Regions from separate parts of the Sphaerimonospora mesophila genome, predicted to be linked through region 2. Evidence: riboswitches for the same ligand, from Rfam matches in the RefSeq annotation. Region 2 holds a riboswitch; the other holds the start of a gene.
The links. A riboswitch is a leader RNA that binds a small molecule or an ion and turns the genes downstream of it on or off. The one in region 2 is predicted to bind cobalamin.
Positions count from the first base shown of each region.

Region 1 (15,794 bases), on a different contig from region 2:
CCGGCCGCGTGGGACTCCGACACGATCGCGGCCACCTCGGCCTCGGTGAAGGTGGGCAGCTCCCACTGCACCTCGTCCTTGACGCTCTGGCTGCTGGTGGCGATCTTGATGACCTGAGCGCCGCAGCTGAGCACCTCGCGTACCTTGCCGCGTGCCTCCCAGGGCCCGTCGCAGTACGGCACAGGCGCGCCCGGGATCATCTGGTTGAGACCGCGCCGGGTGGTGAGGCCGCCGTGGCTCGGGATGTTGTCCAGCACCCCGTTGCGCGGATGAATGATCGACACACAGGTCTGCAGCCGCGGCGCGGTGAGCACCCCGGCGTCGGCCGCCTCGACGAAACCGGCCTCGAGGCCGCCGAGGTCCCGAGCGGTGGTGACGCCGAGCTCCAGGGTCCGCCGCATCGCGTACACGCTGCGCGCGGCCAGGTACATGAGGCGGATGTTGGGCAGGCTCGCGAGCCGCTGCGCCCAACCGGCGAAATGCACATGGCTGTCGATCAGCCCCGGCATCACGGTCTTGCCGCTCACGTCGATCACCGTCGCGTCCGGATCGGGGGTGATGTCCGCCCCCGCTCCGACGATCCGTGTGCCGTCGACGACCACCGTCGACGCCGGTACGGGCGCTCCGCCGCGACCGTCGACCAGCGTCCCGCCTACTAGAGCGATCTTCACCGCAGACCTCCGCAGTTATGTGTAGGATAACGGCAGTCTGCTATGCATATCGATATGAGTCAAGATGCGATCTCACCGAGACATCCGCGGGAAGCCCGGTCCCTCGCACCCTCGTTGGTGAAAGGTGATCTACGCTCCCTCGGTCAAAATGAGGTCATCAGCTCGGCCGGCGGGCGCCGGGGCGCGCGGGCGACGGCCGGGCCGTACCCGAACCTGATGATCATTTGAGCGTGGCCGCGCCGGTGGTACGGGTCCCTGCGGCGCCGCATGTCGCGCAGATCCAGCGGCTGGTTGAGGAACGACGCCGACACGCCGTGCGCGGTCGCGACGAGCAGCATCCGCTGGAGGGCCTGCCCGGCACGTAGCCAGTCCACCCGCCTGTCACCGGGCGTCGTCAGCACCGCGAGCCGGGGGTGCGGCTCGAAACAGGCGGACGGCCGTCCCGGGTGCGCCGCGCCGAGGTCCCGTACGGGGGAAGGGTCGTCCGCGGAACGCGGGCCGAAGGCGTAGGCGGGAATCCCATCGGCGTACGCGCCCCGCATCGTCCAAGCGGCGAGCTCGGCGAGGTAGTCGTGGTCCGCCAGCAGGCCGTCCTCGGCGATCGTGACGTAGTCCAACAGCTCAGCCGTGGCGCCGCGGCCGAGCGGCACCAGCCGGGCGCCCTCGCTCGCGGCGGCCGTGCGCAGCTCGGACATCACCTGGTCGGGGACATGCCGCCGGTCGAAGGGCTGCCGGTTCGTGCGCCGGCGGCCGATCTGTTCGTACAGGTCGCGCTCGGCGGCCGTGGGCGGCCCCAGCTCGACCATGCGCACGGCCGCCAGCAGGTCATGCCGCCCCTCCGGATCCGGAAGCAGCCACACCAGTGGCCGATGACCGGCGACCCGCGCCGCGAGCCGCACATTGAACAGCGCGGCCCCGCAGCTCACGTGCAGCGAACGGCCACGCGGGTCGCTGACCGACAGCGTGCGGTCCCGGTCGCCGTACAGCTCGGCGTATTCTCCCCGGACGATCCGGAAGCGCCATGGCTGGGTGTTGAGCACCGAAGGCGCCTGGCCCGCGGCGGTGAGCAGCCTGCGGATGCCAAGTTCAGTGGCAACGGGACAGGACATGGCGCACCTCCATGGTCGAAGCTCCTCGATCCGAGGCTTCTCCCGTTGGACCTTCTCGGACAGGGGCGAAAGGCCCGCTGTCGCACGTCGATCGGCCCGTTCGGTCACAGGGTCATCGTGGAACCGGTCACCGGATCACCTGGGGAACCCGTGGAACCCGCCTTTCCACAGCTGATCGGTCAGGTTCCGTGGCCGTGCATCCGCCGGCGAAGCGGTGCGCGCAGGGGCGGTGACGGTCGGCCGCGGGTCAGCCGGTGGGCCGCGCCGCCGCCATGACGCCGTGCACGATCTGGCCGATGCGCTCGGCCGCCTGGCCGGGATCGGGCCGACCGGCGTCCAGCCAGGCGATGACGGCCTCCAGGGTGATGGTGGGGATCAGATCGGCGGCCCAGTCCAGCCAGGGGCCCGCCGGGATGTGGCGGGCGAGGTTGCGGTGGGCGACCTCGCGTGAGGCGGCGGCGAAGGAGTCGATCAACTCGCGGAAGTCCGGCTCACGGGAGGCGTGGCGGAACAGCAGCCGGAAGCCGTCCGGGTCGGCGGCCGCGGCACGCAGCAGCGCCGGGATGGCGTCGTCGCCGAAGTCGTCGGCACCGACCTCCTCGGCCACCCGTACGCAGGCCCGATCGAGCACCGCCCGGTACAGATCGGCCTTGGAATCGAAGTGCCGATAGAGCATCGCCCGGGTCAGCTCGGCCTCGGCGGCGATGTCGTCCAGGCCGGTGGCGGCGTAGCCGGCGCGGGCGAAGGCACGGGTGGCGGCGTCCAGGATCTGCTCGCGTCGTTCCGCTCGGCGCAGCCGCCGCACCGGCGGGGCCGGGACGGTCGCAGGACCGGTGCCCTCGGCTTCGCGATCGCTCATCCCACCTCCACTTGTAGACGGCAAAGTATATATGTGTTTTAGTAAACATCGAAGTGTATAAATCGGCGTCTACCTAGAGGGGGAGTCATGTCCGTCCCCGTTCGGCTGCCGTACGAGCAGGCCCATCCCATGCGACCCGCCCCGTTGCTGCGCGAGCTGCAGGCACGCGGCCCGATCCACGCCATCCGCACCGCTGTCGGTGCCCCCGGCTGGCAGGTGACCGGATACGAGGAGGTGCGCCGGCTGCTGGACGACGACCGCCTCGGCCGGGCCCACCGGGAGCCGGACAAGGCCTCCCGCACCGGGGAGTCGGCGCTGTTCGGCGGCCCGCTGGGCGACTTCGACACCGAGCAGGCCGACCACCGGCGGATGCGCGCGCTGCTGCAGCCGCACTTCTCGCCCAAGCGGATGCGTGCGCTGCGCGGCCGCGTCGAGGCGCTCACCTCCGATCTCCTGGACGAGATGGCCGCCGCCGGTCCGCCCGCCGACCTGCACGCCGCGCTGGCACTGCCGCTGCCCATCGCGGTGATCTGCGAGCTGCTCGGCGTCCCGTACGAGGAGCGCGCCCGGTTCCGGGAATGGACTCAGGCGGCCGGTGACATCACCGACCGTTCCCGCTCCGAGCAGGGCCTGGCCGAGCTGTTCGGCTACGGCCGGCACCTGGTGGCGCGCAAGCGGGCCGAGGGCGAGGCGGACGCCGACGTGATCTCTCGGCTGGCCGCCACCGACGGGGTCGGCGACGACGAGGCCGCCATGATGGGGATGCTCCTGCTGTTCGCCGGGCACGAGACCACGGTCACCGCGATCGGCGAGGGAGCATTGTGGCTGCTGGCCACCCCGGGCCAGTGGCAGGCCCTGGTCGACGCACCGTCCCGGATCGACGCGGCGGTGGAGGAGATCTTGCGTGCGCCCGGCCTGGGCGGGGGCGGGATCCCCCGCTATGCCCGTACGGACCTGGACATCGCCGGGGTGCGGGTGCGCGCCGGGGATCTGGTGCTGTTGGACAACGGCGCGGCCAACCACGACGCGTCCGTCTTCACCGACCCGGACCGCTTCGACATCGGCCGCCCCGCCGTACCGCACCTGAGCTTCGGCCACGGCGCCCGCTACTGCATCGGAGCACCGCTGGCGCGCCTCGAGCTCCGGGTGGTCTTCGCCCAGCTGGCCGCCCGCTTCCCTACCCTGAAGCCGGGATGCCCGATCGACGAGCTGACCTTCGACCCGAACGTACTGACCGGCGGGCTGACCGCCCTGCCCGTCATCTGGTGACCGCCGAAGACGAACCCGCGCCGGCCGGTGATCGCCCGCGCGCTGCCGGCCGTCCTGGCCGCCGACGCCGCCACGTGTGCGGTACGGGATCAGCCGGTGCGGCCGGCCCTGAGCGAGGCGGCGGTGTCGACGACGCGGCGGGCCTGGTGGCGGGCGGCCTGCAGGGACACCTCGCCGGGCGGGCCATCGCCGACCACGTGGGAGGTGCCGTAGGGATTGCCCGACTGGAACTGGACGGGATCGGTGTAGCCGGGGGGCACGATGACGCCGCCCCAGTGGTAGAACGTGTTTCCCAGTGCCAGGAGGGTGGACTCCTGTCCGCCGTGGGCGGTGTTGGAGGCGGTGAAAGCCGAGTAGACCTTGTCCGCGAGCTCGCCTCGGAACCACAGCGGGCCGGTGGTGTCGATGAACGCCCTGAGCTGGCTCGCGGGGTTGCCGAAGCGGCTGGGGGTGCCGAAGAGCACGGCATCGGCCCAGGCGAGGTCGTCGAGGTCGACCTCGGCGATGTCGGCGGTGTCCCGGATGTGCCGGGCCCAGGCCGGATTGGCGCTGATCGCCTCCGGCGGGGCCAGTTCTGCGACCTTCCGCAGTCGCACGTGGGCACCGGCCTTCTCCGCCCCCTCGGCGGCGGCCAGGGCCAGGGCGTGCACGGTGCCGGTGGCACTGTAGTAAATGATCGCCACGTTCACGGGTCGCATGATCGGTTTCCTTCCTCGTCGGGTCGGTTCATCCGTACGACGACATGACCCCGCGAGATGTGAGGCGGGGCCCGACCTGACAGTTCGGCGGGGTGTCCCGTCGAATGGGTGAGGGCGACGCGACCGAGGGAGTCGGCAACACCATGACCAACCCATCCGGGACCAACCCATCCGGGCCGGTGGACGGCAGGACCGATCCGGACCTGAACGTGATCATGAGCGAGCGACGTCACCTGATCAATCTCGCCTACCGGCTGCTCGGCTCCCTGACCGATGCCGAGGATGTCGTGCAGGAGACGTACGCCCGCTGGTGCGCCCTGTCCCGGCGGCAGCAGGAGGCCATCGCATCCCCAGGCGCCTGGCTGACGACGGTCGCCGGTCGCATCTGCCTCGACCTGCTCGGCTCGGCCCGGGCCCGGCGCGAGAGGTACGTGGGCGCGTGGATTCCCGAGCCGCTGCCCGAGCCGGCGGACGACGACCCGGCCGACCGGGTCACGCTCGACGAGTCCGTCAGCATGGCCTTCCTCGTCGTGCTCGAATCGATGACCCCGGCCGAGCGCGTCGCCTTCGTCCTGCACGACGTCTTCCGCTACCCCTTCGCCGAGGTGGCCGAGATCGTCGGCCGTACCCCGGCGGCCTGCCGTCAGCTGGCCTCCTCGGCCCGCCGCCGGGTTCGCGCGTCGCGGCCTCCCGCGACCCCGGCGGACCGGCACGCCGGCATCGTCAGGGACTTCAAGCGGGCCTGGGCGGCCAAGGACATCGACGCCCTCATCGGACTTCTCGACTCCGACGCCACGGCGACCGGCGATGGCGGCGGACTCGCCAGGGCCGAGCTCCGTCCGGTCGAGGGCGCCGAGCGGGTCGCGCGCTTCTTCGCGGATCGGGCGGGCGCGGTGCGCGACTTGACGATCGTGGAGTGTACGGTCAACGGTCAGCCCGGCCTGGTCGCTCGACAGGACGGCGTCACCGTGTCGGTGCTGGCGTTCGACGTCACCGGCGACAAGATCAAGCACATCTGGGCGATTCTCAACCCCGACAAGCTCCGGCATTGGACGACGGACTGACCGGCGTCCGATCGGTAGGGCTCTCTTCGCGAGGCCGCCCGAGATTCGCGATCAGTGATCGCCCTACTCGGGCCAGTCGGAGTTCTGGATCACGTCGACGAAGTCGATGCGGCGGAATCCGGGCACGAAGTGTTCCAGCACGTCGGCATTGACGGTGCCGAACGTGGTGTCCGGCCGTTCCTCGAACCCCTCTTTGAACGCGAGCAGGATCTGGCGCTTGAAGTCCGGCCGGGGGTGCGCGGCGGTGACCGCCATGATCTGCCCGGTGTCCAGGTCTGCGTAGCCGATGCCGAGGACGTCCGTCTCCACACCGGCGGTCACGAGGGCCACCTCGGGTTCCAGGCGGTACGGAATCTCGGGCGTGGTGTGCAGGGCGATCGCCTCCCACACCTTGCGGACGTCGGCCTCCGGCACCCCGTGTGATGTGAGGAAGCGGCGAGCCTCATCGGCGCCGTCGAGCTCGAAGCGCTGGTCGGTACGCCGGTAGGTCTCGGTGAGCCCGAGATCGTGGAACATCGCGCCCACGTAGAGCAACTCGGGGTCGGCACGCAGACCGAGCCGGAGACCTCGCAGCGAGCCGAAGAGGTAGACGCGGCGGGAGTGGTGATACAGCAGCGGGGTCGCGGTGTCCCGGACCAGTTCCGTCGCCTCCCTGGCGAGCGCCGAATCCGGGATGACGATGCCGGCGATGGTCTCGGTCATGCGGATGGTCCCCTTCCCTGTCCCGGCGGGAATCTTCCGTACCGTTCAGCGGTCCGGTTCCGCCCCTGGAAATTACATCCGCTCTGCTCCGGAAATCGGCCGCCACCGGCCCGGCAGCGAACTCGCTTTACCGAGATATTGATCCTCGTCACAAAACGTCGCCTGACGCGGGTGCCGGCCTCTCCGCACGGCGGTCGAGGCCGACACCCGAGATCCGTCCGTACCGATTTCTCGTGGTCGCGCGGGCCGCATCAGTAGGGGCGTCCGGTGCCTTCGCCGGGCAGATAGCCGCCGTCGTCGGCGTCCGTACGGCCCGAGCCGACGTCGGGGTCGTCCTCTCCCGGCTCGGCCCATTCCAGGTCGCCGCTGACGTGCCCGCCTTCTCCGACCCGGTACGGCATGGCACCGCGCGGCGTCTCGTCCTCGACGACACCATGCTCGGCCTCGTCCACCGGCCCCTGCACCCGGAAGCCGGGACGGCCGCCATGGCCCTGCTCCTCGATGGCGTCCGGCGGCATCGGATGCGGGCTGGGCCCGGCGGTCTCCAGGTGATCCGGGACCTCGTCGGTGCGGGCCGCCACCGATTTCTCGCCGGACCCGGCGGTCACGCCCCACTCGTCGTCGCGGCCGGTGACGTAGCCCATCGGCTCGGCGTAGCCGCTCGCGGGCTCGGCGGTGTCGTCGGGCTTGCCCCTCGGGGCACGGTTGGCGCCGCGGATCGACCCGGGGCCGATGTCGCCGCCCATGTTGTGCAGATCGCTGTCGAACTTCGTACCTTCGTCCTCTTCCCTGGGCATCGCTCGTCCTCCGTCGAGTTGGTCATTCGGGCTCGACTCGCATGGCGGCCTCCTCGGCGCTGTAACCTCCCGCGTCGGGGCCGACCTCCACGGCCGTCTCTTCCGCCTCGTCGTCGCCATGGGCACCCTCGTCCGGAGCGACGAGACGGCCGGCAGGGCGTGGCGCGTCCCAGACCGCGCCGGACGGCTCCTCCGGCTGTGCCTCCCAACCGGCCGGCACCCCGCTGTCCTGCTCGTAGTCGGTGTCCAGGTCGGAGCCGACACCGAGCCCGCCGTCCTCGGTGATCGCCTGTCCGATGCGCGGACGCTCCTGATGGACGACGGGTGGTCCGTCCGTGCCGTAGACCGGCTGTTCCTCCGGCATCTCCCTGCTCAACCGGCCGTCAAGCGGCTCTCCCTGGATCATCTCGTCGACCGTGGTGCCATAGTCGTCCGCGGCGGTCGGGTGATCCGCGGGCAGTGGCGCCTCCTGGGGATCGACCGCCCACTGCTGCTGCGGGGTCCCGTCCTGGAGGTCGGGAATGCCTTCGTCCTCGAACCGCGAATGCGGATCGTGTTCCGGTGTGTGCTGACTCACCGCGTCCCCCTCCTTCAGCTCACCGGGCATCCACACCCCCCTACCCGTAATCCCAGACAGCCCACGTGGCAGACGGCACATCCACGGCGATCGACGCCGCCCCCGTTTCGCCCGAGCCGAAGTCCGAGCCGAAGTCCGAGCCGGCTCCGGATCCGGAGCCGGGTACGAGCCGGAGCCGAGGCGGAGCGGCCGAGCTCGAATCGTGACTTGACGGATCGCCATGGCGCAATCACGATTTTCCCGACTGATTAAGTAGGGAAAATCGGAAAGGAGCATCGTGCGCTCTCTCGTCCTGCTCGGCCTGGTCGGCCTCGCCGCCCAGCTCGTCGACGGCAGCCTGGGCATGGCCTACGGCGTGACGTCGAGACGCTGCTGCTCGCCATCGGCACCAACCCCGCGGCGGCCTCCGCCACCGTTCACCTGGCCGAGATCGGCACCACCCTGGCCTCGGGCATCTCGCACTGGCGTTTCGGCAACATCGACTGGAAAGTGGTCGGCAAGATCGCCGTCCCCGGCGCCGCCGGCGCGTTCGCGGGCGCGACCTTCCTGTCCAGCCTGTCCACCGAGGTCGCCGCCCCGGTCATGTCATTGATCCTGCTGGCACTGGGCGCCTACATCTTGGTCCGTTTCACCGTGCTCGGCCTGCCGCGCGGCAACCTGGGCAAGCCGCTGCGCGCCCGCTTTCTGGCCCCGCTCGGCGTGGTGGCCGGTTTCGTCGACGCCACGGGTGGCGGCGGCTGGGGCCCGGTGGGCACCCCGGCCATCCTGGCCAGCGGCCGGTTGGCGCCGCGCAAGGTGATCGGGTCGATCGACGCCAGCGAGTTCGCGATCGCGATCGCCGCGAGCGTCGGTTTCTTCGTCGGCATCGGCTCGGAGAACATCGACTTCTCCTGGGTGGCCGTGCTGCTGCTCGGCGGCGTGATCGCGGCCCCGCTGGCGGCCTGGCTGGTGCGCCACATTCCGCCGCGCGTCCTCGGTTCTGCCGTGGGCGGCATCATCGTGCTGACCAACGTGCGCACCCTGCTGCGCAGCGACTGGATCGACGCCCCGGGCGGCGTGCAGTCCGTCGCCTACATCGCCATCGCCGTCATCTGGGCCGCCGCCATCGCCTACTCGGTGCGTGCGTACCGCCGCGACAAGGCCAACGAGTCGGTCGAGGCGGTCGAGGCCGAGTTGGGCGGCCGCGACGCCGAGACCGAGACCGCCCCGGCCTGATCACCCCGCTCGTCCGGCCGGCGCCGCCCGGGAAAGGCGCCGGCCGGACGACAGTGGGTCAGGTCGCCTCGGCCCGAATCCGCCGGGCGGCGTCGACCAGGTTACGCAGCGAGTCGTGCACCTCCTGCCGGCCGCGGGTCTTCAGCCCGCAGTCGGGGTTGGCCCACAGACGTTCGAGGGGGATGGCCGCCAGCCCCTCACGCAGGAGGGACACCAACTCCTCCGTGCTCGGGACGCGGGGAGAGTGGATGTCGTACACCCCTGGCCCCACCTGCCGGGGATAGCCCGCCTCGGCGAGCTCGTGCGCCACCCGCATGTGCGAGCGGGCGGCCTCCAGGCTGATCACGTCGACGTCGAGGGCGTCGATCGCGGCCAGGATCTCGCCGAATTCGGCGTAGCACATGTGCGTGTGGATCTGGGTCTCGGGCCGTACGCCCGCCGTGGTGAGGCGAAACGCCTCGGTGGCCCATTCGAGGTAGGCGGGCCGGGCGGCGGCACGCAGCGGCAGCGTCTCGCGCAGGGCCGGCTCGTCGACCTGGATGACGGCGGCGCCGGCGGCCTCCAGATCGACGACCTCGTCGCGCAGGGCGAGGGCGACCTGCCGGGCGGTGTCGGCGAGCGGCTGGTCGTCCCGTACGAACGACCAGGCGAGCATGGTGACGGGCCCGGTGAGCATCCCCTTGACCGGCCGGCTCGTCTGGGACTGGGCATAGGTGGCCCACCGCACGGTCATGGGCGCGGGCCGGGAGACGTCCCCGGCGAGGATCGGCGGCCGGACGTAGCGGGTGCCGTACGACTGGACCCAGCCGTGCCGGGTGGCGACATAGCCGGTGAGCCGCTCGGCGAAGTACTGGACCATGTCGTTGCGTTCCGGCTCACCGTGGACGAGGACGTCCAGGCCCGCCTTCTCCTGGAAGGCGATGACCTCGCGGATCTCGGCGGCGATGCGTTCGTCGTAGGCGGCGTCGTCGATGCGTCCGGCCAGCAGGTCGGCCCTGGCCGCCCGCAGCTCGTCGGTCTGCGGGAAGGATCCGATCGTGGTCGTCGGGAGCACGGGCAGGTCCAGGCGGGCGCGCTGGGCGGCGACCCGCTCGGCGTACGGCTGAGCCCGCCTGGTCTCCCGTACGGTCACCGCGGCCGCGCGTGCCCGTACGACCTGGTCGCAGGTGATCGCGGAGGTCTTCCTGGCCGCCAGGGCGGCCCGGTTGTCGGCGAGGGCGTCGGCGATGACGTGGGTGCCGCGGGCCAGGCCCCGGGCGAGGGTGGCGACCTCGGCGGCCTTCTGCCGGGCGAAGGCGAGCCAGGCGGCGATCTCGGGCTCGATCTCGCCCTCGGCCGCGACGTCGAGCGGGACGTGCAGGAGCGAGCAGGAGGCGGCGACGTCCACCCGTCCGGCCAGGCCGAGCAGGGTGGCGAGGGTGGACAGCGACCTTTCCAGGTCGTTGATCCAGACGTTGCGGCCGTCGACGACCCCCGCGACCAGGCGTCTGCCGGGCAGACCGCCGACCCGCGCCAGCCCGTCGAGGTTGGCCGCGGCCGGGCCGGTGAAGTCGAGCGCGAGGCCGTCGACGGGGGCGGCGGCCAGCACGGGAAGGGCCGCGCCGAGCCGGTCGAAGTAGCTCGCCACGAGGAGCTTCGGCCGGTGGGTCAGCGCGCCGAGCTCCCGGTAGGCGCGGGCGACCGCGTCGAGGACGGCCTGGGGCTGGTCCTGGACCAGGGCGGGCTCGTCGAGCTGCACCCACTCGGCCCCGGCGGCCCGCAGCCGCGCGAGCACGTCGGCGTAGACCGGCAGCAGCCGGTCGAGCAGCGTGACGGGATCGAAGCCCGGCTCGACGCCGGGGGCCGGCTTGGCGAGCAGGAGGTAGGTGACCGGGCCCACCAGGACCGGCCGCGCGTCGTACCCGAGGGTGAGCGCCTCCCGGAACTCCCCGACGGGCTTGGCGGGATCGGCGGCGAAGACGGTGTCCGGCCCGAGCTCGGGCACCAGATAGTGATAGTTGGTGTCGAACCACTTGGTCATCTCCAGCGGAGTGACCTCCCCGGTGCCGCGGGCCATGGCGAAGTAGCCGTCGAGCGGGTCTGCCTCGAACGCGGCACGGTGCCGTTCGGGAATCGCGCCCACCATGACCGTGGTGTCCAGCACATGGTCGTACAGCGAGAAGTCACCGCAGGGCACCTCGCCGATGCCGGCGTCGGCGAGATCGCGCCAGGCCGTACGACGCAGGTCGGCGGCGGTCGCGCGCAGCTCGTCGGCGCCGACACGCCCCGCCCAGTAGCCCTCGATCGCCTTCTTGAGTTCGCGGTCCCGCCCCTGGCGCGGGTAGCCGTACACGGTCGCCAGCGGAGTGGGGGCGGCGGAACTGTGAGCCATGAAACTCTCCTTCGCGAGTCACGGACGACGCCGACCGGCCCCGAAGACGTGAAGGAACGCCCACCGGCGAACGCGCGCATACCGCTCGCGAAGCCGCCGGCCCGCCCACGAGGCCATCGACATCACCGCGCGCGGTCGCACGCGGGCAGTGGCAGGTCTTCGGACTCGCGGGCACGCCACGGGCTCACCGAGCCCGGACATCTACTGGCCGTCGCTTCCCTGACCGTGCTGGCCCAGTGCGTTGACGGCGGTCGTTCCCACTCACCGCTGCGGGGCAGTCCCGGAATTGGCCTGCCCACTCCGAGGTGAGCGCGACCGCACCGGGTTCCCTCTTACGACGCTCCCGCCTGGCGGGCGGAGGCGAACCGACTGCGCCACCAGAGTAAACCCGAGGATCACCGCCGCTCACCCGGACCCGTCCGGTAGGGGCGGGCATGAGCCCCGTGGCCGGATGGTCCGTACCGGCGGTCCGCTCGCCGCGACAGATCACCGTGGCACGCCCGGGGGAGCGCCGTGGTGCGTTCGGGATCGACACCGTTTCATTAGGACGCAACATGTTGGGTGTGACATCGAGCCGCCACCCCATATATGGTGTCCCTGCGCTGGTCCGGCCGCTCAGCCAGAGTGGCCGGGGCAAGAGGGAACCCGGTGGAAGTCCGGGACTGCCCCGCAGCGGTGAGTGGGAACGACCGCCGTCATACGCACTGAGCCATCACGGTCTGGGAAGCGACGGTCAGTAGGAGCTACGAGCGCGCCCACGAGTCCGAAGACCTGCCGGCGCGCCGCGTACGACCATGCGTGCGCGGCTGCTCCGAGGTCGCGCGGGACGACCGACGGCTCCGGCGGCGACCGCTGTGCGTCTCCGCCGGGCGTCTCCTGCGCGCACCTCGGTCATGTGGACCGAGTTCGCGAGGAGAGGACCATGACGGTCACCGGGGACCCGCCGACTCAATCGGCAACGGTGGACGAGCCCGTGCCGCGGCAGACCCAGATGCGCGTACGCAAGCGCGACGGCCTGTCGGAACCCGTCGACGTGACCAGGATCGTGCGTGCGGTCGAGCGCTGGGCGGATGATCTCGCCGACGTCGACCCGCTGCGCGTGGCGACCAAGACCATCAGCGGTCTGTACGACGGGGCGACCACCGCGGAACTCGACCGGCTGTCGATCCAGACGGCGGCCGAGATGATCGGCGAGGAGCCGCAGTATTCGCGGCTGGCCGCGCGGCTGCTGGCCGCCTACATCGGCGAGGAGGTGGGTGGTCAGGGCATCGCGTCATTCAGCCAGGCCGTCCGTCTCGGCCACGCCGAGGGGCTGATCGGCGACGCGACCGCCGAGTTCGTGGCCGCACACGCCCGCGAGCTGGATGACGCGGTCGATCCACGCGGCGACCTGCGGTTCGAGTATTTCGGGCTGCGCACCGTTTACGACCGCTACCTGCTGCGGCACCCGTTCACCCGGCTGGCGGTGGAGACCCCGCAATATTGGCTGCTGCGGGTGGCGTGCGGCCTGGCGCGGACGCCCGGCGAGGCGATCGACCTCTACCGCCTGATGTCGTCGCTGGCCTATCTGCCCAGCTCGCCGACCCTGTTCAACTCCGGCACCCGGCACACCCAGATGTCGTCGTGCTATCTGGTCGACTCCCCGCGCGACGAGCTGGGCTCCATCTACGAGCGCTACGCCCAGGTGGCGCACCTGTCGAAGTTCGCGGGCGGCATCGGCATCTCCTGGTCACGCGTTCGGTCGCGCGGCGCGCTGATCCGCGGCACCAACGGCCACTCCAACGGCATCGTGCCGTGGCTGCGCACGCTCGACGCTTCGGTGGCCGCCGTCAACCAGGGCGGACGGCGCAAGGGTGCGGCCTGCGTCTACCTGGAGCCGTGGCACCCCGACGTCGAGGAGTTCCTCGAACTGCGCGACAACACCGGCGAGGACGCCCGGCGCACGCACAACCTCAACCTGGCCAACTGGATCCCCGACGAGTTCATGCGCCGGGTCGAAAGCGACGACCTGTGGTCGCTGTTCGACCCCGACGAGGTCCCAGAGCTGCCCGACCTGTGGGGTGAGGCGTTCGAGACCGCCTACCGCGCGGCCGAGGCAGCCGGCCGCCACGTCCGCCAGGTCAGGGCCCGCGACCTGTACGCCAAGATGATGCGTACGCTCGCGCAGACCGGAAACGGCTGGATGACCTTCAAGGACACCTCGAACCGGTTCTGCAACCAGGCCGCGGAGCCGGGAAACGTGGTCCACCTGTCGAACCTCTGCACCGAGATCATCGAGGTGTCGAGCGACGCCGAGACCGCGGTGTGCAACCTCGGTTCGGTCAACCTCGCGGCCCACCTCGCCGAGGACCGCGGCGGCATGGACTGGGCGCGGCTGCGCGCCACGGTCCGGACGGCGGTGACGTTCCTCGACCGTGTGATCGACATCAACTACTACCCCATCGAGCAGGCCGCCACCGGCAATGCCCGCTGGCGTCCGGTCGGGCTCGGCGTCATGGGCCTGCAGGACGTGTTCTTCGCGCTGCGCCTGCCCTTCGACTCGCCCGAGGCCGGTGAGCTGTCCACCCGGATCGCCGAGGAGATCTACCTGGCGGCCCTGGAGACGTCGGCCGATCTGGCCGAGCGCCACGGCGCCCATCCGGCGTACGACCAGACGTGGGCCGCGCGGGGCAGGCTCCACCACGACCTGTGGAACGTCGAGAGCGCACTGCCCGAGCGGTGGGCGCGGGTCCGGGAGAAGATCGCCGCACACGGGCTGCGCAACTCGCTGCTCGTCGCGATCGCGCCGACGGCGACCATCGCCTCGATCGCCGGCTGCTACGAGTGCGTCGAGCCACAGGTGTCCAACCTGTTCAAGCGCGAGACGCTCAGCGGCGAGTTCCTCCAGATCAACAACGCCCTGGTCGCCGAGCTGAAGGCACGCGGGCTGTGGACCGAACGGATCAGGACCGCGATCAGGCGGGCCGAGGGCTCGGTGCAGGGCATCGCCGAGCTGCCGGCCGACGTACGTCACCTGTTCCGCACGGCGTGGGAGCTGCCGCAGCGCGCGCTGATCGACATGGCCGCCGCGCGGGCGCCGTACGTCGACCAGAGCCAGTCGCTCAACCTGTTCATGAGCGCGCCCACCATCGACAAGCTCTCCTCCATGTACCTCTACGCGTGGAAGGCGGGCCTGAAGACGACCTACTACCTGCGCTCCCGTCCGGCGACGCGGATCCAGCAGGCGACCGTTCCCGTCGCCCCGGAGCCCGTACCGGAGCAGGCCCGGGTCTGCTCCCTGGGCGACGGCTCTCTTGAGAATCCCGACTACTGCGAGACCTGCCAGTGACCGCTCATCTGCTGCTCGACCCCGGCATGAACCTGACCCTGCGCCCGATGCGCTATCCGCGGTTCTTCGACCGGTTCCGTGACGCCATCAAGAACACCTGGACCGTCGAAGAGGTCGATCTCCACTCCGACCTCAAGGATCTGGACCGCCTCTCCGAGGCGGAACGGCACCTCGTCGGCCGCCTGGTCGCCTTCTTCGCCACCGGCGACACGATCGTGGCCAACAACCTGGTGCTGAACCTGTACCAGCACATCAACTCCCCGGAGGCGCGGCTGTACCTGTCGCGTCAGCTCTACGAGGAGGCGGTGCACGTCCAGTTCTACCTGAACCTGCTCGACACGTACGTGCCCGGCGAGCGGGAGCGGTCCGAGGCCTTCGCCGCGGTGGAGAACATCCCCTCGATCCGCCGGAAGGCCGAGTTCTGCTTCCGCTGGATCGACTCGCTGGGCGACCTCCAGCGGCTCGAGACCAAGGAGGACCGGCGCGCCTTCCTGCTCAACCTGATCTGCTTCGCCGCCTGCATCGAGGGCCTGTTCTTCTACGGCGCGTTCGCCTACGTCTACTTCCTCCGCTCGCGTGGGCTGCTGCACGGGCTGGCCTCCGGCACCAACTGGGTCTTCCGTGACGAGTCCCTGCACATGGCCTTCGCCTTCGACGTGGTGGACGTCGTCCGGAGCGAGGAGCCGGACCTTTTCGACGACGAACTCGCCGCGCGGGTCAGGGAGATGCTCGCCGAAGCGGTGGAGTGCGAGGCCCAGTTCGCCGAAGACCTGCTCGGCGGGGGCGTGCCCGGCATGTCCGTCACCGACATGCGCGCCTACCTGGAACACGTCGCCGACCGCCGGCTGGCCCAGCTCGGCATCGACCCGTTGTACGGCTCGAAGAACCCGTTCGCCTTCATGGAGCTGCAGGACGTCCAGGAGCTGACGAACTTCTTCGAGCGCCGCGTGTCGGCGTACCAGGTGGGGGTGACCGGGACGGTCAGCTTCGACTCCGATTTCTGATTCCGCCCGAGTCCGCTCCTCGAGCGGGCTTCCGCGGCTCCCCGGTCGCCGAGGGGCGGAGGTGCCCGGATCTAGACTGTTTCCCTGACGTTTGGAGGACGGAATGCTGGAACGGCGGCCCGCCGGTCTT
Region 1 covers NZ_BCBX01000035.1:122,258-138,051, forward strand. The annotation lists gene AP234_RS14610 (amidohydrolase family protein) at 1-671, opposite strand, end outside; gene AP234_RS14615 (Acg family FMN-binding oxidoreductase) at 815-1,780, opposite strand; gene AP234_RS14620 (TetR/AcrR family transcriptional regulator) at 2,028-2,639, opposite strand; gene AP234_RS14625 (cytochrome P450) at 2,727-3,908, shown strand; gene wrbA (NAD(P)H:quinone oxidoreductase) at 3,998-4,606, opposite strand; gene sigJ (RNA polymerase sigma factor SigJ) at 4,711-5,670, shown strand; gene AP234_RS14640 (HD domain-containing protein) at 5,734-6,372, opposite strand; gene AP234_RS14645 (hypothetical protein) at 6,624-7,169, opposite strand; gene AP234_RS14650 (DUF5709 domain-containing protein) at 7,192-7,746, opposite strand; partial or broken gene AP234_RS14655 (sulfite exporter TauE/SafE family protein) at 8,024-8,961, shown strand; gene metE (5-methyltetrahydropteroyltriglutamate--homocysteine S-methyltransferase) at 9,020-11,332, opposite strand; cobalamin riboswitch at 11,466-11,718, opposite strand; cobalamin riboswitch at 11,919-12,125, shown strand; gene AP234_RS14665 (ribonucleoside-diphosphate reductase subunit alpha) at 12,255-14,660, shown strand; gene AP234_RS14670 (ribonucleotide-diphosphate reductase subunit beta) at 14,657-15,664, shown strand.
Region 1: linked by a shared signal. The riboswitch ahead of metE (5-methyltetrahydropteroyltriglutamate--homocysteine S-methyltransferase) and the one ahead of AP234_RS39650 ((2Fe-2S)-binding protein) in region 2 are both predicted to bind cobalamin.

Region 2 (15,794 bases):
CCGTGGTGTTCGACCCGGCCGCGCTGCGGGACGGCAAACTGACGCTGCGGGCCAGCTCCACGTCCGGTCCCCCGCGCACGCTCGAAGTCCCCGCGGTGGCGGCCACACCCGCCGACGAGCACCAGGGCGGCGCCCTGCTGCCGCGCGCCCTGGTCGAGCAGGCCGGTTTCACGACGGTGGAACGCCAGCTCTACGCCATGCACCGGCCGTCAGCCGACTCGACGCTGGCGCGCGATCTCACCAAGGTGGACCGCCGTGTCACGGTCGCCTTCGAGGAGGGCTACCGCAACGTGCCCGACCCCGGCCTGTGGGGCTGGCTCGTCGGCGCTCTGGTCCTCGGCGTCGGCGGCACGCTGGCCGCCACCCGCCTGGCGGCCGCCGACATGCGGCCGGAGCGGGCGACGATGGCGGCCATCGGCGCCCCTCCCGGGACACTGCGGATGGTCGTGGCGGGCCAGGCCCTTTACATCTCCGGACTCGGCGCGCTGGTGGGGCTGGTCGCGGGAACGGTGACGGGCGTGGCGCTGAGCCGGCCGATGACGACGCACGGCGCCGGAGATCCCGCCACGGTCGCCGTACCGTGGCCATTCGTGATCGCCGTGGTGGTGGGACTGCCCCTGCTGGCGACCGTGGCGGCGCTGATCACCCGGACCAGGCTGCCCCTCCCCCGCCGGCCCCTCTGACCCGGCCCCTGGAACCTCCGGCATGATGAGGCGGTTCGTCACCGTCAAGCCCGGCACAGAGGGCAGGTGAACCTGACGCCGCCCGTCCGCACTGAGCGGTCACCCGGCGGGGCGGACGGCGTAGCCGCCGAGAGAGGGTTCCAGGAGGCCGAAGGCGGCGTCGATATAGCGGGTGAGAACCGCCGCGATCTCCGCGTCGTCCTGCCCCGCGATGGTACGGCGGAGGGTCTCGTCGAACAGCAGCCGGTGGACGCCGCCGAGCTGGGCGGCGGCCACCCGGGGCAGGATGTCGTCGGGCCTGGCGCCGGTCTCCACGGCGAGCGCGTCGGCCAGGGCCTTCTCGCGCTCGTCGTGGAATTCCCGTAGCCGGGCGGTCAGGGCCGGGCTGGCATCGATCATCCGGGCGAACGCGGGGCCGGAGAAGCCGATGACCGGGTCGTGCTCGGCGACCGCGGCCAGGTAGGCGCGGCGGAGCGAGGCCAGGGCGGATTCGCCGGGCGCCCTTCGGCGGACGGTCCTGGCCAGCGACTGCACGAACTCCTCGCCCAGATCGAAGACCAGGTCCTCCTTGCGCGGGAAGTAGTTCGTGACCGTCATCTTGGCCACCTGCGCGGCCTCCGCCACATCGGCGATCGTCACCTTGTCGAAGCCGCGTTCCAGGAACAGCCGGGTGGCCTGGTGGGAGATGTTCTCCCTGGTCTGCTGCTTCTTCAGCTCTCTGAGTCCCATCTTCTGCGTGCTCACGCACCCACCTTACCTTGGATCAGCCCAAATTTGGAGTTGACATATTTCTAGGTTGACCATAAATTTAGGCCACACCAGCCGATATCTCTCGGTTGACGTGACCACGGAAGGACACGCCCTTTTGACCACCGCCAACCTCGCCGCCTGCCCCACCCGCCACCCGAAGGGAGTCATCGACATCGACCCGGTGAAGGACTACCTCACGCAGATCGGGCGCACCCCGCTGCTCACCGCCGAGCAGGAAGTGGAGCTGGGCCGGCGCATCGAGGCCGGCAGACTCGCCGGGAAGCGTCTCGCCGCCGGGTGCGACGGGCCATCCGAGCGGCGCGAGCTGGAACGGCTGGCCGCCGACGGCCGCCACGCCAAAGACCATATGGTCGAGGCCAACCTGCGGCTGGTCGTCTCGATCGCCCGGCGGTACGCCACAGGCGACGGGCTGCCGCTGCTGGACCTGATCCAAGAGGGCACCATCGGGATGATGCGCGCGGTAGAGAAGTTCGACCACCGGCGCGGGCTGAAATTCTCCACGTACGCCACCTGGTGGATCAAACAGGCGATCGGCCGCGCACTGGCCGACCAGAGCCGCACGATCCGCCTCCCCGCACACGTGGTCGAAAACCTCAACCGGGTCACCCGGGCCCGTCACGCGATGCTGCGGGAACTGGGCCGCGAGCCCACCACCGAGGAACTGGCGGCCGAGCTCGATCTGACGCCACAAAAGGTCGAGCAGTTGCTGCGGCACGGCCGCGATCCGGTCTCGCTGCACACCCCGATCGGCGAGGACGGCGCCAAGTTGGGCGACCTTCTCGCCGACGACGCACCCGACCCCGCCGCCGAGGTCGCCGTCTCCTCGCTCCGCCACGACCTGGAAGCGGTGCTGGCGACGCTGACCGAGCGGGAGTCGGCCGTCCTCACCCAGCGGTACGGCCTGGCCGACGACACACCCCGCACCCTGGAGGAGATCGGCCGGAACTTCGGGGTGACCCGGGAACGCATCCGCCAGATCGAAGCCAAAGGCATGCACAAGCTGCGCGAGCCCGCCCGCGCCCGCGTCCTTGCCGACCTGCTCGCCTGACCTTTCTCCGAGCCTGATTTTTCTCCGAAAGGATCCCTCGCGTTGATTCCCGACCCGATGACCGTGCACCCGCTGCCCGCCCACGAGCGGGTGGTCTTCCTCAAACCGCTGGTCAGCTCACCGAACATCGAGGTGGGCGAGTACACCTACTACGACGACCCCGACGGCGCGACCGGCTTCGAGCACCGCAACGTGCTGTACGCCTACGGGCAGGAGAAGCTGATCATCGGCAAGTACTGCGCCATCGCCTCCGGCACCCGCTTCCTGATGGCCGGCGCCGACCACCCGACGATGGGCGTGTCCACCTTCCCGTTCACCATGTTCGGCGGCGAATGGACCGAACGCACCCTCGACATCGTCACCGGGATGCCCAGCCGCGGTGACACCGTGATCGGCAACGACGTCTGGTTCGGCTACCAGGCCACCGTCATGCCCGGGGTGACCATCGGGGATGGCGCCATCATCGCGACCGGCGCCGTGGTCACCGCCGACGTCCCGCCGTACACCATCGTCGGCGGAAACCCGGCCAAGCCCATCCGCCGCCGTTTCGACGACGCCGACATCGAACGACTGCTGCGGGCCGCCTGGTGGGACTGGCCCACCGAACTGGTGACCGAGCACGCCCGCACCATCATGGCCGGCACCCCGGCCGACATCGCCCGCGTCGCCGCCGAACACCGACTGGAGAAGAGCCCTTGACCAACGTGACCATCGAAGAGTACGCCGTGGCCGACCGCGACGCCGGACCGTACGCGATCACCACGGGACCCGACGGCGCACTGTGGTTCACCATGGTCCACAGCAGCCGGATCGGCCGTCTGGTCCCCGGGGCCGAGCCGACCAGCTACGAACTCGACTCCGGCCGCGGGCCGACGATCATCGTCCCCGGCCCGGACGGCGCGCTGTGGTTCACCGAATACCACGCGCACCGGATCGCGAGGATCACCACCGGCGGCGTCATCGACGAGTTCGCGTTGCCCACCCCCGACTGCGGGCCGTACGGCATCGCCCCGGGGCCGGACGGCGCGCTGTGGTTCACCGAGACCGCCGCCGACCGCATCGGACGGATCACCCCCGATGGTCAGGTCACCGAGTTCCCGCTCCCGGTCGCCGGCGCGTTCCCCTCCGCCATCGTCGCGGGAGGCGACGGCGCGCTGTGGTTCACCCTGAACCAGGCAGGCGCCCTTGGACGGATCGGCACGGACGGCGTGATCGCCCTCTACCCGTTGCCAACCGAGGCCGCAGCGCCGGTGGGGATCGCAGCGGGCCAAGACGGCGCCCTCTGGTTCGTGGAGATCGCCGCCGGCCAGATCGGACGGATCACCCCCGATGGCCAGGTCACCGAGTTCCCCCTGCCCGACCGGGCCGCCCGCCCCCACGCCGTCACCACCGGCACCGACGGCACCGCCTGGTTCACCGAATGGGGCACAGGCCGCGTCGGCTCCATCACCGCCGACGGCACCATCACGGTACACAGCCTGCCCACACCCGGTAGCGAGCCGCACGGCATCACCCTCGGCCCGGACGGTGCCCTGTGGACAGCACTGGAAATCGGCGCGCTGGCCCGCATCGCTCCAGCACAGCCCCCCTCCTTGTGACCTCGAGAGGATTTCATGACCCAGCCGACGCCCTTCGATCCGGGCACCGAGTTCGACCGGCAGGTCCGCACCCTGATCGACCTCGGCTACCCCGCCATGGCCGGACTCGACGCCACGCGGTTCGACGCGATGCTCACCCCGCTACGCGAGCACGCCACCCGCTACGCGCCCACGACGTGCGATCCGGAGACCGGCCGGGTGCCGTTCCTGCTCGTGCTCACCCGCCAGGTCGCCGCGATCGAGCAGACCATGCCGCGCACCACCCTGCACGGAAAACGCAGACCCGGATTCGTCGATCATTCCTTCGAGCCCGGCGCCATCGAGCGATTCGTCGCCACCCCTGCCGTCGCGCTCCCCGACCAGCGCGGCTACCTGCTGTTCGATATCGAGCGCGGCGAGGAGTTCTGCGGCGCCGTCCCCAGCGACGCCATGAACACCATCTCCACCAGGGGACGCACCCCGCTCACCATCGAGGAAGGCATCGCCCTGATCACCCACTTCCCCCAGATCCTGGTCAAGAACAAATGCTTCTCCCTCGGCGGCTCCCGCTCCGGCGACCGCCGGGTCCCCGCCCTCTGGATCAGCCAGAACGCCCCCAAACTCGGCTGGTGCTGGGAAGGAAACCCCCACACCTGGCTCGGTATGGCCTCCGCCGGCACCCGGCGCGCCGCCGACTGAACGACGCCAGGCGGCACGTCTCGGGTCGGTGCAAACGGGCAGACGGGCGACGCGCCCGATGCCCCGCTCCCGGGCCGTCGGCCCCGCCCGCAACGGCGGGGCCGGATGCGGCCTGCCGGATCGCAGGCCGCGTCCGGCCTGCGATCCGGCAGCGTTCAGGAACGCGGCTCACTTCATGAGCGCCGGCTCACTTCATGAGCGCCGGCTCACTTCATGTTGGCCACGACGAACGGGGCGTGGCCGTGCAGGTAGTTGTTCCATCCGCCGGTCACCGGAGCGCCGGGGGCGAGGATGTTGGTGGAGTCGGTGCCGACGTCGAGCTTCCAGGCGGTCCAGGAGATGTTGTTCGCCTTCATCCAGTCGATCCAGGCCTGCGCCTCGTCGAGGCAGACCCTGCCGTCGAGACCGCCGTCGGCGTTGCTCGCGCCCCACTCGGTGACGAACAGCGGCAGGCCCGCCCTGATCGCCGTGTCGCCCTTGGCCCGCAGGTAGGCGCCGTGCGTGCACGAGTAGAAGTGCAGCGTGTACATCAGGTTGGTGCCGGAGACGGGACTGGTCGCCGCGGTGTCGACGTCCTGCGACCAGGTCGGGGTGCCCAGCACGATGATGTTGTCCGGATCGACCGCGCGGATCGCGGACACGACCGCCTCGTGGTACGGCTTCAGCACGCCGGTCCAGCTGAGCTGCAGCGGCTCGTTCCAGTCCTCCCAGATGACGTTGGGCAGGTGACCGTAGCGCCTGGCCAGGTCGGCGAAGAACGCCACGGCCTGCGCCTGCTCCTTGTGGGCCTCATGCGCGTGGAAGTCCACGATCACGTACACCCCGGCGGCGACGGCGTTGTTGATGATCGTCTCGACCTGTGCGCGCGCCTTGTTCGGGTCGCTCAGATAGGCGCCGGCCGGCTCCACGCCCATCGCGGCCCTGATCACCTGAAGGTTCCAGTTGTCCCGCATCCACTTCAGCGCGGACAGGTTCTCGGCGTAGGGGGCGGTCTCCCAGTTGAGCCACATGCTGCTCACGCCGCGCAGCTGGACCCTCGCGTTGTTCTTGTCGCACATCGTGGTGCCGCAGACGTGCAGTTGGCCGTGCCGTTCGACGGGGGTGCCGCCCGGCGCGCTCGGCGAAGGCGAGGGCGTGGGGGTGGGGGTGGGCGTCGGAGTCGGGGTGGGGGTCGGGGTGGGAGTGGGCGTCGGGGTGGGGCTCGGGGAGGTGACGCCGCCGGTGCAGGTCACGCCGTTCAGGGCGAAGCTCGCCGGCACCGGGTTGGAGCCGTTCCAGCTTCCGTTGAACCCGAAGCTCGTGCTGCCTCCGCTGGGGATGCCGCCGTTGTAGGAGGCGTCGGTCACCGTGACCTGGGAGCCGGACTGGGTGTAGGTGCCGTTCCACAGCTGGGTGATGGTCTGTCCCGAGGAGAACGACCAGGTCAGCTTCCAGCCGCTGATCGGGTCGCCGAGGTTCTTGACGATCACATTCGCGCCGAAGCCGCCTGGCCACTGGTTGGTGACCGTGTAGTCGACCTGGCATCCGGCCGCGGCCGCCGACGCGACGGGCGTACCGGCCACACCGACGCCGGCCGTCAACACCGCTGCGAGGGCGGCGGCCGACAGCCTCAACCGCCGGTGGAAAGAGCTGACTTGTCGCACGGATGTTTTCCCATTCTGCGAGAGTGTCGTTCTCGAGGGCGACGAAAACACGCCCTCGTGGACCACCGGTTGAGTACTCGGCGTCGGCGCGACATGGCGTGTCGACGCTGACGATTCGGGGACGCCGATGTCCACGGACGGTGATCTGCTACCGCCGCGAGCCAATCCCGGCAGGGAGGGGTGAGTCAACGAGGTGCGGTTTCCGCTGTTCGCACCTCGCGCCGCGGCATCCCCGTCGAACAGGCGCTTCGGAAAGCGGGCGAAAGGCCGGCCGGCAGAACGGCGGTGAACGTTTCACTCCTCCTGTCCACCGGCCGGGCCACGCGACAGCCGAGGGCAGGCCCATCCGCCGGCTGCGGGCCGGAGTGCTTCTGAGGGACCTGATCGCCGGGTCCTCAGAAGCATGGATGATCACACCGAACCAGATGTGCTCCCAATGCCTCTCGAAGATGTCCTTCACCGGGGACAGCAGGGTCTGCGCGTCGGTGGGCAGCTCCCACACGTGCCGGGTGCCGGTGCCCTGTTCCTCGACGAGGGTGTGGCTCATGAGGCTCCTTGAGATTCTCGTACGGCACGCGCCCACTGCTCGTGGCGCGCTTGAGGGGTGATCAGGGCGCGGTCGCCGCACTTCCCGGCTCCGGGCAGGCGGTAGTGCAGGCAGCAGGTGCGTGGTCGAGGCGGAGTGGAGCGGCTCTTCCCACCCTTCCGGGCAGTGGTCTGCGTCGAGCTTCGCTCGCCGATCGCAGTGGCGGGACCGCGCCGGATTCACACCGGCTTCCTCGTTCCGCTGTCGCTTACGTCCCGCATCATCTCGTATGCGTACTTTCCCCAGGAGGTACCGGGCTCATTGACGCGAACGGGAGGACGGGATACGTTTCGATGGATTTCACGATCGTCCGAGGGAAATCCGGTGAGATGCCGGTGCGGACGCGCCACTGTATCCGGGACGCAGATCCCGGGAGCCAGGTCGCTTGGCGGTCGTGACCTCACGATATGGGACGCGTCACCCTGAGGAGGCTCTTAGATGAGCGGGCTGTCCACCCCCTCGATCATTCCCCTACCCCGGCTCCGCCCCTGGCTTCTGGCCGTACCCGTGCTGCTGCTCGTGGCCTACCTGGTCCTGATGGACAACGGCGCGGTCTCCCAGACGGGCGCCTTCCTGCACGAACTGATGCACGACGGGCGGCACCTGCTCGGCGTGCCGTGCCACTAGGGGACGGCGTGGTACGCACCCTGCTGGTCAGGGGCCTGCTTCTGGGGCTCCTGGCCGGATTGATCGCGGGCGGTTTCGCCTTCGCCTTCGGGGAACCCCGCGTGGACGCGGCGATCGCCCTCGAAGAGGCGGCGGCCGCACAGGCCGAGGCGTCCGAGCCCGTCGCCGAGGCCGGGCACAGCCACGGCGAGGAGGCCGAGGTCAGCAGGCCCGCGCAGAAGGCCGGGCTCTTCCTGGCCACCGGGCTCTACGGACTGGCCGTGGGCGGCGTCTTCGCGCTCGTCTTCGCCGGTCTGCGCGGCCGGGTCGGGCCACGGTCCGACGGACGGCTGGCGCTGGCCGCGGCCGGGACGGCGTTCACCGCGATGATCCTCGTTCCTTTCGTGAAATATCCGGCCAACCCGCCCGCTGTGGGCGATCCCGCTACGATCAACAGCCGCACCCTGCTCTACGTGGTGATGATCGTCATCGGGCTCGCGGCGACGGCGGCCGCGGTGACGACGGCCCGCCGTGTCCTCTCCGATCCGTGGCTCCGCTGGATCGCGACGGCGGCCGCCTTCCTCGTCCCGGTGGTCGCCGCGTGGTGGCTGCTGCCCACGGTCAGCGAGGTGCCCGACGGCTTCCCCGCCACGCTGCTGTGGGAGTTCAGGCTCACCTCGCTCGGCACGCAGCTCGTCTTCTGGACGGCCTTCGGCGTGCTGTTCGGCTGGATCAGTGACCGGGCGGCGCGGCGTACGGCGGCTCCCGCGAGTGCCGTGGCATCGGGCTGAGCAGTGTGAGGTGCTGTTCGTCCGGCATGCCACCACGCCGGGGATGCGGACCGTCTGCTTCCCCGGCGACGAGAACGCCGACGCGGCGAGCCTGGCGAAGGCCGCCGCGTTGACGGGATTCGTCGAGGCTCCGACGGTCTGGGCCGCCCCCGGCAGGGCCGTACGGCAGACCGTCCGCGCCATGGGGCTGGCGGCCCGCGAGGCGCCGGCCCTCGGGGAGGCGGACTGCGGCCGGTGGCGCGGCCTCCCCTACGAGCGGGTCGTGCGGGAGGAGCCGGAGGCGCTGGCGCGCTGGCTGGCCGACCCCGACGCGGCCCCGCACGGCGGCGAGACCCTGACCGCACACGCGGCCAGGGTCGCGGGCTGGCTCGACGCGATGCGAGACGAGCCCGAGGCAGTCGCCGTCTGCGGCGCCGGCGCCATCCGGGCGGCGCTGGGCCATGCCCTGGGGCTGGACCCGCTCAGCGCCACCCGCTTCGACCTGGCTCCCCTGTCCACCACCGAGCTGACCGTCACCCGGGACGGCTGGCGCGTCGCATATGTCAACCGGAAGGTTCCGATTTGATCGTCACGTATCCGTTCAGCGCGGTGGTCGGGCTCGACGACCTGAAGCTGGCGCTGGTGCTCAACGCGGTCTCGCCCCGGGTGGGCGGCGTGCTGGTGCGCGGGGAGAAGGGCACGGCGAAATCCACGATCGTGCGCGCGCTCGCGGCCCAGCTGCCGGCGGTCGACGTGGTGCCCGGCTGCCGGTTCGCCTGCGATCCCGACGCGCCCGATCCGCGGTGCCCCGACGGCCCGCACGAGCCCGGCACCGAGGGCGTGACCCGCACGGCCGCCCTGGTGGAGCTGCCGGTCGGCGCCTCGGAGGACCGCCTCGTCGGTTCGCTCGACGTGGAGCGGGCGCTGACGGAGGGGGTCAAGGCGTTCGAGCCGGGTCTGCTGGCGGCCGCCCACCGCGGCGTGCTGTACGTGGACGAGGTCAACCTGCTGCACGACCATCTCGTGGACCTGCTGCTCGACGCGGCCGCGCTGGGCACCTGCTACGTGGAGCGAGAGTCGGTGTCGGTGCGCCACGCCGCCCGGTTCCTGCTGGTGGGCACCATGAACCCGGAGGAGGGAGAGCTGCGTCCGCAGCTCCTGGACAGGTTCGGGCTGACCGTCGAGGTCAGAGCGTCACGTGATCCCGCCGAGCGGGCCGAGGTGGTGCGGCGCCGGCTGGCCTTCGACGCCGACGCCGAGGCGTTCGCGGCCCGGTGGGAGCGGGAGGAGTCGGCTCTGGCCGCCCGGATCGCCGTCGCCCGGGCCCTGGTGCCGGAGGTACGGCTGCCGGACGCGCGGCTGCGGCAGATCGCCACGGTGTGCGCGGCGTTCGAGGTGGACGGCCTGCGGGCCGACCTGGTGACCGCGAACGCGGCCATCGCCCACGCCGCCTGGCAGGGGCGCGACGCGGTGACCACCGAGGACGTACGCGCCGCGGCCCGGCTGTCACTGCCGCACCGCAGGCGGCGCGACCCGTTCGACGCGCCGGGGCTCGACGAGCAACTGCTCGACGAGCTGCTCGACCGTACCTCGGACGACGACGACCCCCGCGGAAACGGCCCCGAGGACGGGGGTCCCGACGATGGTGGGCCGGGACGGGACTCCCGCCCGCCAGGCACGCCGCCGTCGGCAGAGGACGCGCGGCCACCGGCACACCGCGGTCCGGCCGAGGCGGAGCGGGCGACGGCGCCGGAGCGACCTGCTGCCGCCGACCGGCCGGAGACGGCCGACGGCACGGGCCAGGACGCGGCAGGCGAAAACGCGGCGGGGACGCCGGAGGCCGGGCCGCAGGCGGCCGGCCACGTCGCCGAGGTGGCGGCGCCCCACCGGGTGCCGCTCCTGCGGGTGCCGGGGATCGGCGAGGGGTCGGCCGGCCGGCGGTCGCGCTCACGGACCCGGCACGGACGGAGCACCGGCGCGCGCCGTCCGACCGGCCAGGTGCGCGACCTGCACGTGGCGGCGACGCTGCTGGCGGCGGCGCCCCGCCAACGGGAGCGCGGGCGACGCGGCCCCGGGCTGGTGCTGCACGGAGACGACCTGCGCGAGGTGGTGCGCGAGGGCCGCGAGGGCAACCTCGTGCTGTTCGTGGTGGACGCCAGCGGTTCGATGGCCGCGCGCAGGCGGATGAGCGCGGTCAAGACGGCGGTGCTGAGCCTGCTGCTCGATGCTTATCAGCGGCGGGACAAGGTCGGGCTGGTCACCTTCCGGGGTGCGGACGCGCGGGTGGCGCTGCCGCCGACCTCGTCGGTCGAGGCGGGCGCCGCGCGGTTGCGCTCGCTGCCCACCGGCGGGCGTACGCCGCTGGCGGCGGGGCTGACCCGCGCGGCCGAGGTGCTGCGGGTGGAGCGGCTGCGCGATCCGGCCAGGCGTCCGCTGCTGGTGCTGGTGACCGACGGGCGCGCGACGGCGGGCGGCGAGGTGGACCGGGCCGCCGCCCTGCTCGAGGGCACGGCGGCGGTGGTCGTGGACTGCGAGAGCGGGCCGGTACGGCTCGGCCTGGCGGTCCGCCTGGCGGCGCGGTTGCGTGCCCGGCTCGTCTCCCTCGACGCCCTGGCCGACCTCGGTTCGGTCGTCCGCGACTACAGGAAGGCTGTCTGATCATGCCGCAGGGAAAACCCGCCATGGTGCCCGACGACGGGCTCACCACCCGCCAGCGCCGTACCAGACCACTGCTGATCGTTCACACCGGCCCGGGCAAGGGAAAGTCGACGGCGGCTTTCGGGATGGCGCTGCGGGCGTGGAACCAGGGCTGGCCGGTGGGGGTGTTCCAGTTCGTGAAGTCGGCCAAGTGGCGCGTCGGCGAGGAACGGGCGCTGCGTGTGCTCGGCGACTCCGGCGAAGGCGGCTCGGTGGCCTGGCACAAGATGGGCGAGGGCTGGTCGTGGATCCAGCGGCCGGGCACGGAGGAGGACCACGCGGCCGACGCCCGCGAGGGGTGGGAGCAGATCAAGCGTGATCTGGCGGCCGAGACGTACCGGTTCTACGTGCTGGACGAGTTCACCTACCCGCTGAAGTGGGGCTGGCTGGACCTGGACGACGTGCTGGCGGCGCTCACCGCACGGCCGGGCGGCCAGCACGTGGTGATCACCGGCAGGAACGCGCCCGAGCGCCTGATCGAGGCGGCCGATCTGGTGACGGAGATGGGCAAGGTTCGCCATCCCATGGACGCCGGCCAGAAAGGACAGAGAGGCATCGAGTGGTAGTCCCCCGGCTCGTCGTCGCGGCGCCGTCGTCGGGCAGCGGCAAGACGACGGTGGCCACGGGGCTCATGGCGGCACTGCGGGCGCGCGGGCTGCGGGTCTCGCCGCACAAGGTGGGGCCGGACTACATCGACCCGGGCTACCACGCGCTGGCGGCCGGGCGTCCCGGGCGCAACCTCGACCCGTGGCTCGTGGGAGAGGAACTCGTCGCGCCGCTGTTCCTGCACGGCGCGGCGGGCTGCGACGTGGCCGTGGTCGAGGGCGTGATGGGCCTGTTCGACGGCAGAGCCGACACCGACTTCGCCTCGACCGCGCACGTGGCGAGGCTGCTCGGAGCGCCGGTGGTGCTGGTCGTGGACGCGGCGCGGCAGAGCCGGTCGGTGGCGGCCGTGGTGCACGGATTCGTCACGTTCGATCCGCGGGTGCGGGTGGCCGGAGTGGTGCTGAACCGGGTCGGCTCGCCCCGGCACGGGGAGCTGTGCCGGGCCGCGCTGGAGGCGGCCGGCGTGCCGGTGCTGGGGGCGATCCGCCGCGACGACGCCGTGGTCACGCCGTCGCGGCATCTGGGGCTGGTGCCGGCGGCCGAGCGGCGGGCCGAGGCCGTGGCCTCGGTGGACCGGCTGGCCGCGCTGGTGGCCGGCTCGTGCGATCTCGACGCGCTGCTGCGCCTCGCCGGCTCGGCTCCCCCGCTGGACGCCTCCCCCTGGGCGCCGCCGCCCGGGACGTTCCCACATCGTCCGGTGGTGGCGGTCGCGGGCGGGGCCGCGTTCACGTTCGGCTACGCCGAGCACGTCGAGCTGCTGCGGGCGGCGGGCGCCGACGTCGCGGTGTTCGACCCGCTGCGGGACGAGCGGCTGCCGGACGGCACCGCCGCCCTCGTGCTGGGCGGCGGATTCCCCGAGATGTACGCCGCCGAGCTGGCCGCCAACGAGCCGCTGCGCGAACAGGTGGCGGCCTTCGCCGGGCCGGTCGCAGCGGAGTGCGCCGGGCTGCTCTACCTGTGCGAGGAGCTGGACGGGCAGCGGATGTGCGGGCGCGTGCCGGCCCGCGCCCGGATGACGTCCAGGCTGACCCTCGGATATCGGGAGGCCGTCGCGTTGCGGCCGTCGCTGCTGACGAGGGCGGGCGAACGGTTCCGTGGCCACGAGTTCCACCGGACCGCCGCCGACTACGACCACGCGCCGCTGTTCCGCTGGGCGGGCGGCGGCGCCGATGGTTCCAGCGATGGTTTCGGCGACGCCCTGCTGACCGCGTCGTACCTGCACCTGCACTGGGCCGGCAGGCCCGAGCTGGCTCAGCGGCTGGTGTCGTCCTCCAGATCGCCCTCGGTCTTGAGGTAGGTCTCGCGGAGCCCGTTCAGGATCTCCGGGTCGGGGTGCTCCCACATGCCGCGTTCCGCCGCCTCCAGCAGCCGTTCGGCCATGCCGTGCAGCGCCCACGGGTTCGACCGCTGCATGAACTCCTGGTTCTCGGGGTCGAGCACGTACGTCTCGGCCAGCTTGTCGTACATCCAGTCGGCCATCACGCCCGTCGTGGCGTCGTAACCGAACAGGTAGTCGACGGTGGCGGCCAGCTCGAAGGCGCCCTTGTAGCCGTGCCGCCGCATCGCCGCGAGCCACCGCGGGTTGACCACGCGAGCGCGGAAGATCCGCGAGGTCTCCTCCGACAGCGTCCGGGTGCGGACCGCGTCCGGCCGGGTGCTGTCGCCGACGTACGCGGCGGGCGCCCGCCCCGTGAGCGCGCGTACGGTGGCGATCATGCCGCCGTGGTACTGGAAGTAGTCGTCGGAGTCGGCGATGTCGTGCTCGCGCGTGTCGACGTTCTTGGCCGCCACGGCGATCCTGCGGTAGGCGTCCTCCATCTGTGGCCGCGCGGCCACACCGTCGAGGTCGCGGCCGTAGGCGAAGCCGCCCCACACGGCGTACACCTCGGCGAGGTCGGCGTCGTCGTGCCAGTTGCGGCTGTCGATGAGCGGCAGCAGCCCGGCTCCGTACGCGCCGGGCGCCGAGCCGAAGACGCGCATCGTCGCCCGGCGCTCGTCGCCGCCCGTCTCGGCGACGTGGGCCCGCACGTAGTTGTCCCCGTGCGGCTCGTCCAGGGCGGCGGCCAGCCGTACGGCGTCGTCGAGCATGGTGACCACGTGCGGAAAGGCATCGCGGAAGAAGCCGCTGATGCGGACCGTCACGTCGATTCTCGGCCGGCCGAGCTCGCCGAGGTCGATCGGCTCAAGGCGTGTCACGCGGCGCGACGCCTCGTCCCACTCGGGGCGGATGCCGAGTAGCGCGAGCACCTCGGCCACGTCGTCGCCCGCCGTGCGCATGGCGCTGGTGCCCCAGATGGACAGCCCCACCGAGCGCGGCCACTCGCCGGTGTCCGCGCGGTAGCGCGCCAGCAGCGAGTCGGCCATCGCCTGGCCGGTCTCCCAGGCCAGCCGGCTCGGCACCGCGCGGGGATCGACGGAGTAGAAGTTGCGGCCGGTCGGCAGCACGTTGACCAGGCCGCGCAGCGGTGAGCCGCTCGGCCCCGCGGGCACGTACCCGCCGTCCAGGGCGTGCAGCACGTGGTCGAGCTCGTCGGTGGTGCGCGCCAGGCGCGGCACCATCTCGGTGGCGGCGAAGGTGAGGATCCGCGTGACGAGCTCGGCGCCCTCCCGGGGGGACCCTCCCGCGAGTTCGGCGCCCTCCCCGGGGAGCCCTTGGGCGCTCTCCCGGGGGAACCGCTCCGCGAGGACGGCGCGGGCGACCTCGGCCGCCGCCTCCACCGCCCAGCCGCGCTCCTCCATGCCCTCCACCAGGTCGCGGGCGACCGTCTCGGCCCGGTCGACGGCCGACAGCCGCGCCGTGCCGTCCTCGGCCAGGCCGAGCGCCTCACGCAGCCCGGGCAGGGTCTCCCGGCCCGACCACATCTGCCTGGCCCGCAGCATCGCCAGCACCAGGTTCACCCGGTCCTGACCCGTGGGCGCCTGGCCGAGCACGTGCAGGCCGTCGCGGATCTGGGCGTCCTTCACCTCGCACAGCCAGCCGTCCACGTGCAGGATGAAGTCGTCGAACTCGCTGTCGTGCGGCCGGTCCGCCAGCCCGAGGTCGTGGTCGAGCCGGGCGGCCTGGATCAGCGTCCAGATCTGCGCCCGGATCGCGGGGAGCTTGGCCGGGTCCATGGCCGCGATGGAGGCATGCTCGTCCAGGAGCTGCTCCAGCCGCGCGATGTCGCCGTAGGTGTCGGCACGCGCCATCGGCGGCACCAGGTGGTCGACCAGCACGGCGTGTGCCCGCCGCTTGGCCTGCGTGCCCTCGCCCGGGTCGTTGACCAGGAACGGATAGATCAGCGGCAGGTCGCCGATGGCGGCGTCGGTGCCGCAGGAGGCGGACATGCCCGCCGACTTGCCCGGCAGCCATTCCAGGTTGCCGTGCTTGCCCACGTGCACGATCGCGTGCGCGCCGAACCCGGTGCCCTCCCCACCCCCCTCTCCGAGGGGCCCTCCCCCCGTTGCCAGCCAGCGGTAGGCGGCCAGGTAGTGGTGGCTGGGCGGCAGATCGGGGTCGTGGTAGACGGCGATCGGGTTCTCGCCGAAGCCACGCGGCGGCTGCACCATCACCACCACGTTCCCGGCCCGGAGCGCGGCCAGCACGATGTCGCCGTCGTGCACGAACAGCTCGCCGGGGGGCGGCCCCCAGTGCCGCTCCATGTCCGCGCGCAGGTCCTCGGGCAGGGTGCGGTACCACCGCTCGTAGGAGGCGGCGGAGATCCGTACCGGATTGCCCGCCAGCTGCTCCTCGGTCAGCCAGTCGGGGTCCTGGCCGCCGGCCGCGATCAGGGCGTGGATGAGCGCGTCGCCGTCCTGTTCGGCCACGCCGGGAAACCCCTCGCCCAGGTCGTAGCCCGCCTCGGCGAGCCGGGCCAGCAGCCGTACGGCGCTCGCGGGCGTGTCCAGCCCGACGGCGTTGCCGATCCGGGAGTGCTTGGTCGGGTACGCCGACAGCATCACGACCAACCGCCGCTCGGCCGGCGGGGTGTGCCGCAGCAGGCCGTGCCGTACGGCGATGCCCGCCACCCGGGCGGCCCGCTCGGCGTCGGCGGCGTAGACGGTCAGCCCGTCCTCGTCGATCTCCTTGAACGAGAACGGCACGGTGATGATCCGGCCGTCGAACTCG
Region 2 covers NZ_BCBX01000042.1:145,186-160,979, forward strand. The annotation lists gene AP234_RS24220 (FtsX-like permease family protein) at 1-683, shown strand, start outside; gene AP234_RS24225 (TetR family transcriptional regulator) at 783-1,427, opposite strand; gene AP234_RS24230 (sigma-70 family RNA polymerase sigma factor) at 1,549-2,502, shown strand; gene AP234_RS24235 (CatB-related O-acetyltransferase) at 2,560-3,201, shown strand; gene AP234_RS24240 (Vgb family protein) at 3,207-4,100, shown strand; gene AP234_RS24245 (DUF5701 family protein) at 4,116-4,778, shown strand; gene AP234_RS37380 (cellulase family glycosylhydrolase) at 4,985-6,421, opposite strand; gene AP234_RS39645 (DUF7676 family protein) at 6,570-6,968, opposite strand; partial or broken gene AP234_RS39650 ((2Fe-2S)-binding protein) at 6,965-7,090, opposite strand; cobalamin riboswitch at 7,064-7,238, opposite strand; gene AP234_RS24260 (CbtB domain-containing protein) at 7,446-7,634, shown strand; gene AP234_RS24265 (CbtA family protein) at 7,643-8,404, shown strand; gene AP234_RS24270 (histidine phosphatase family protein) at 8,385-8,969, shown strand; gene AP234_RS24275 (putative cobaltochelatase) at 8,966-11,041, shown strand; gene cobO (cob(I)yrinic acid a,c-diamide adenosyltransferase) at 11,044-11,646, shown strand; gene AP234_RS24285 (cobyrinate a,c-diamide synthase) at 11,640-12,983, shown strand; gene cobN (cobaltochelatase subunit CobN) at 12,938-15,794, opposite strand, start outside.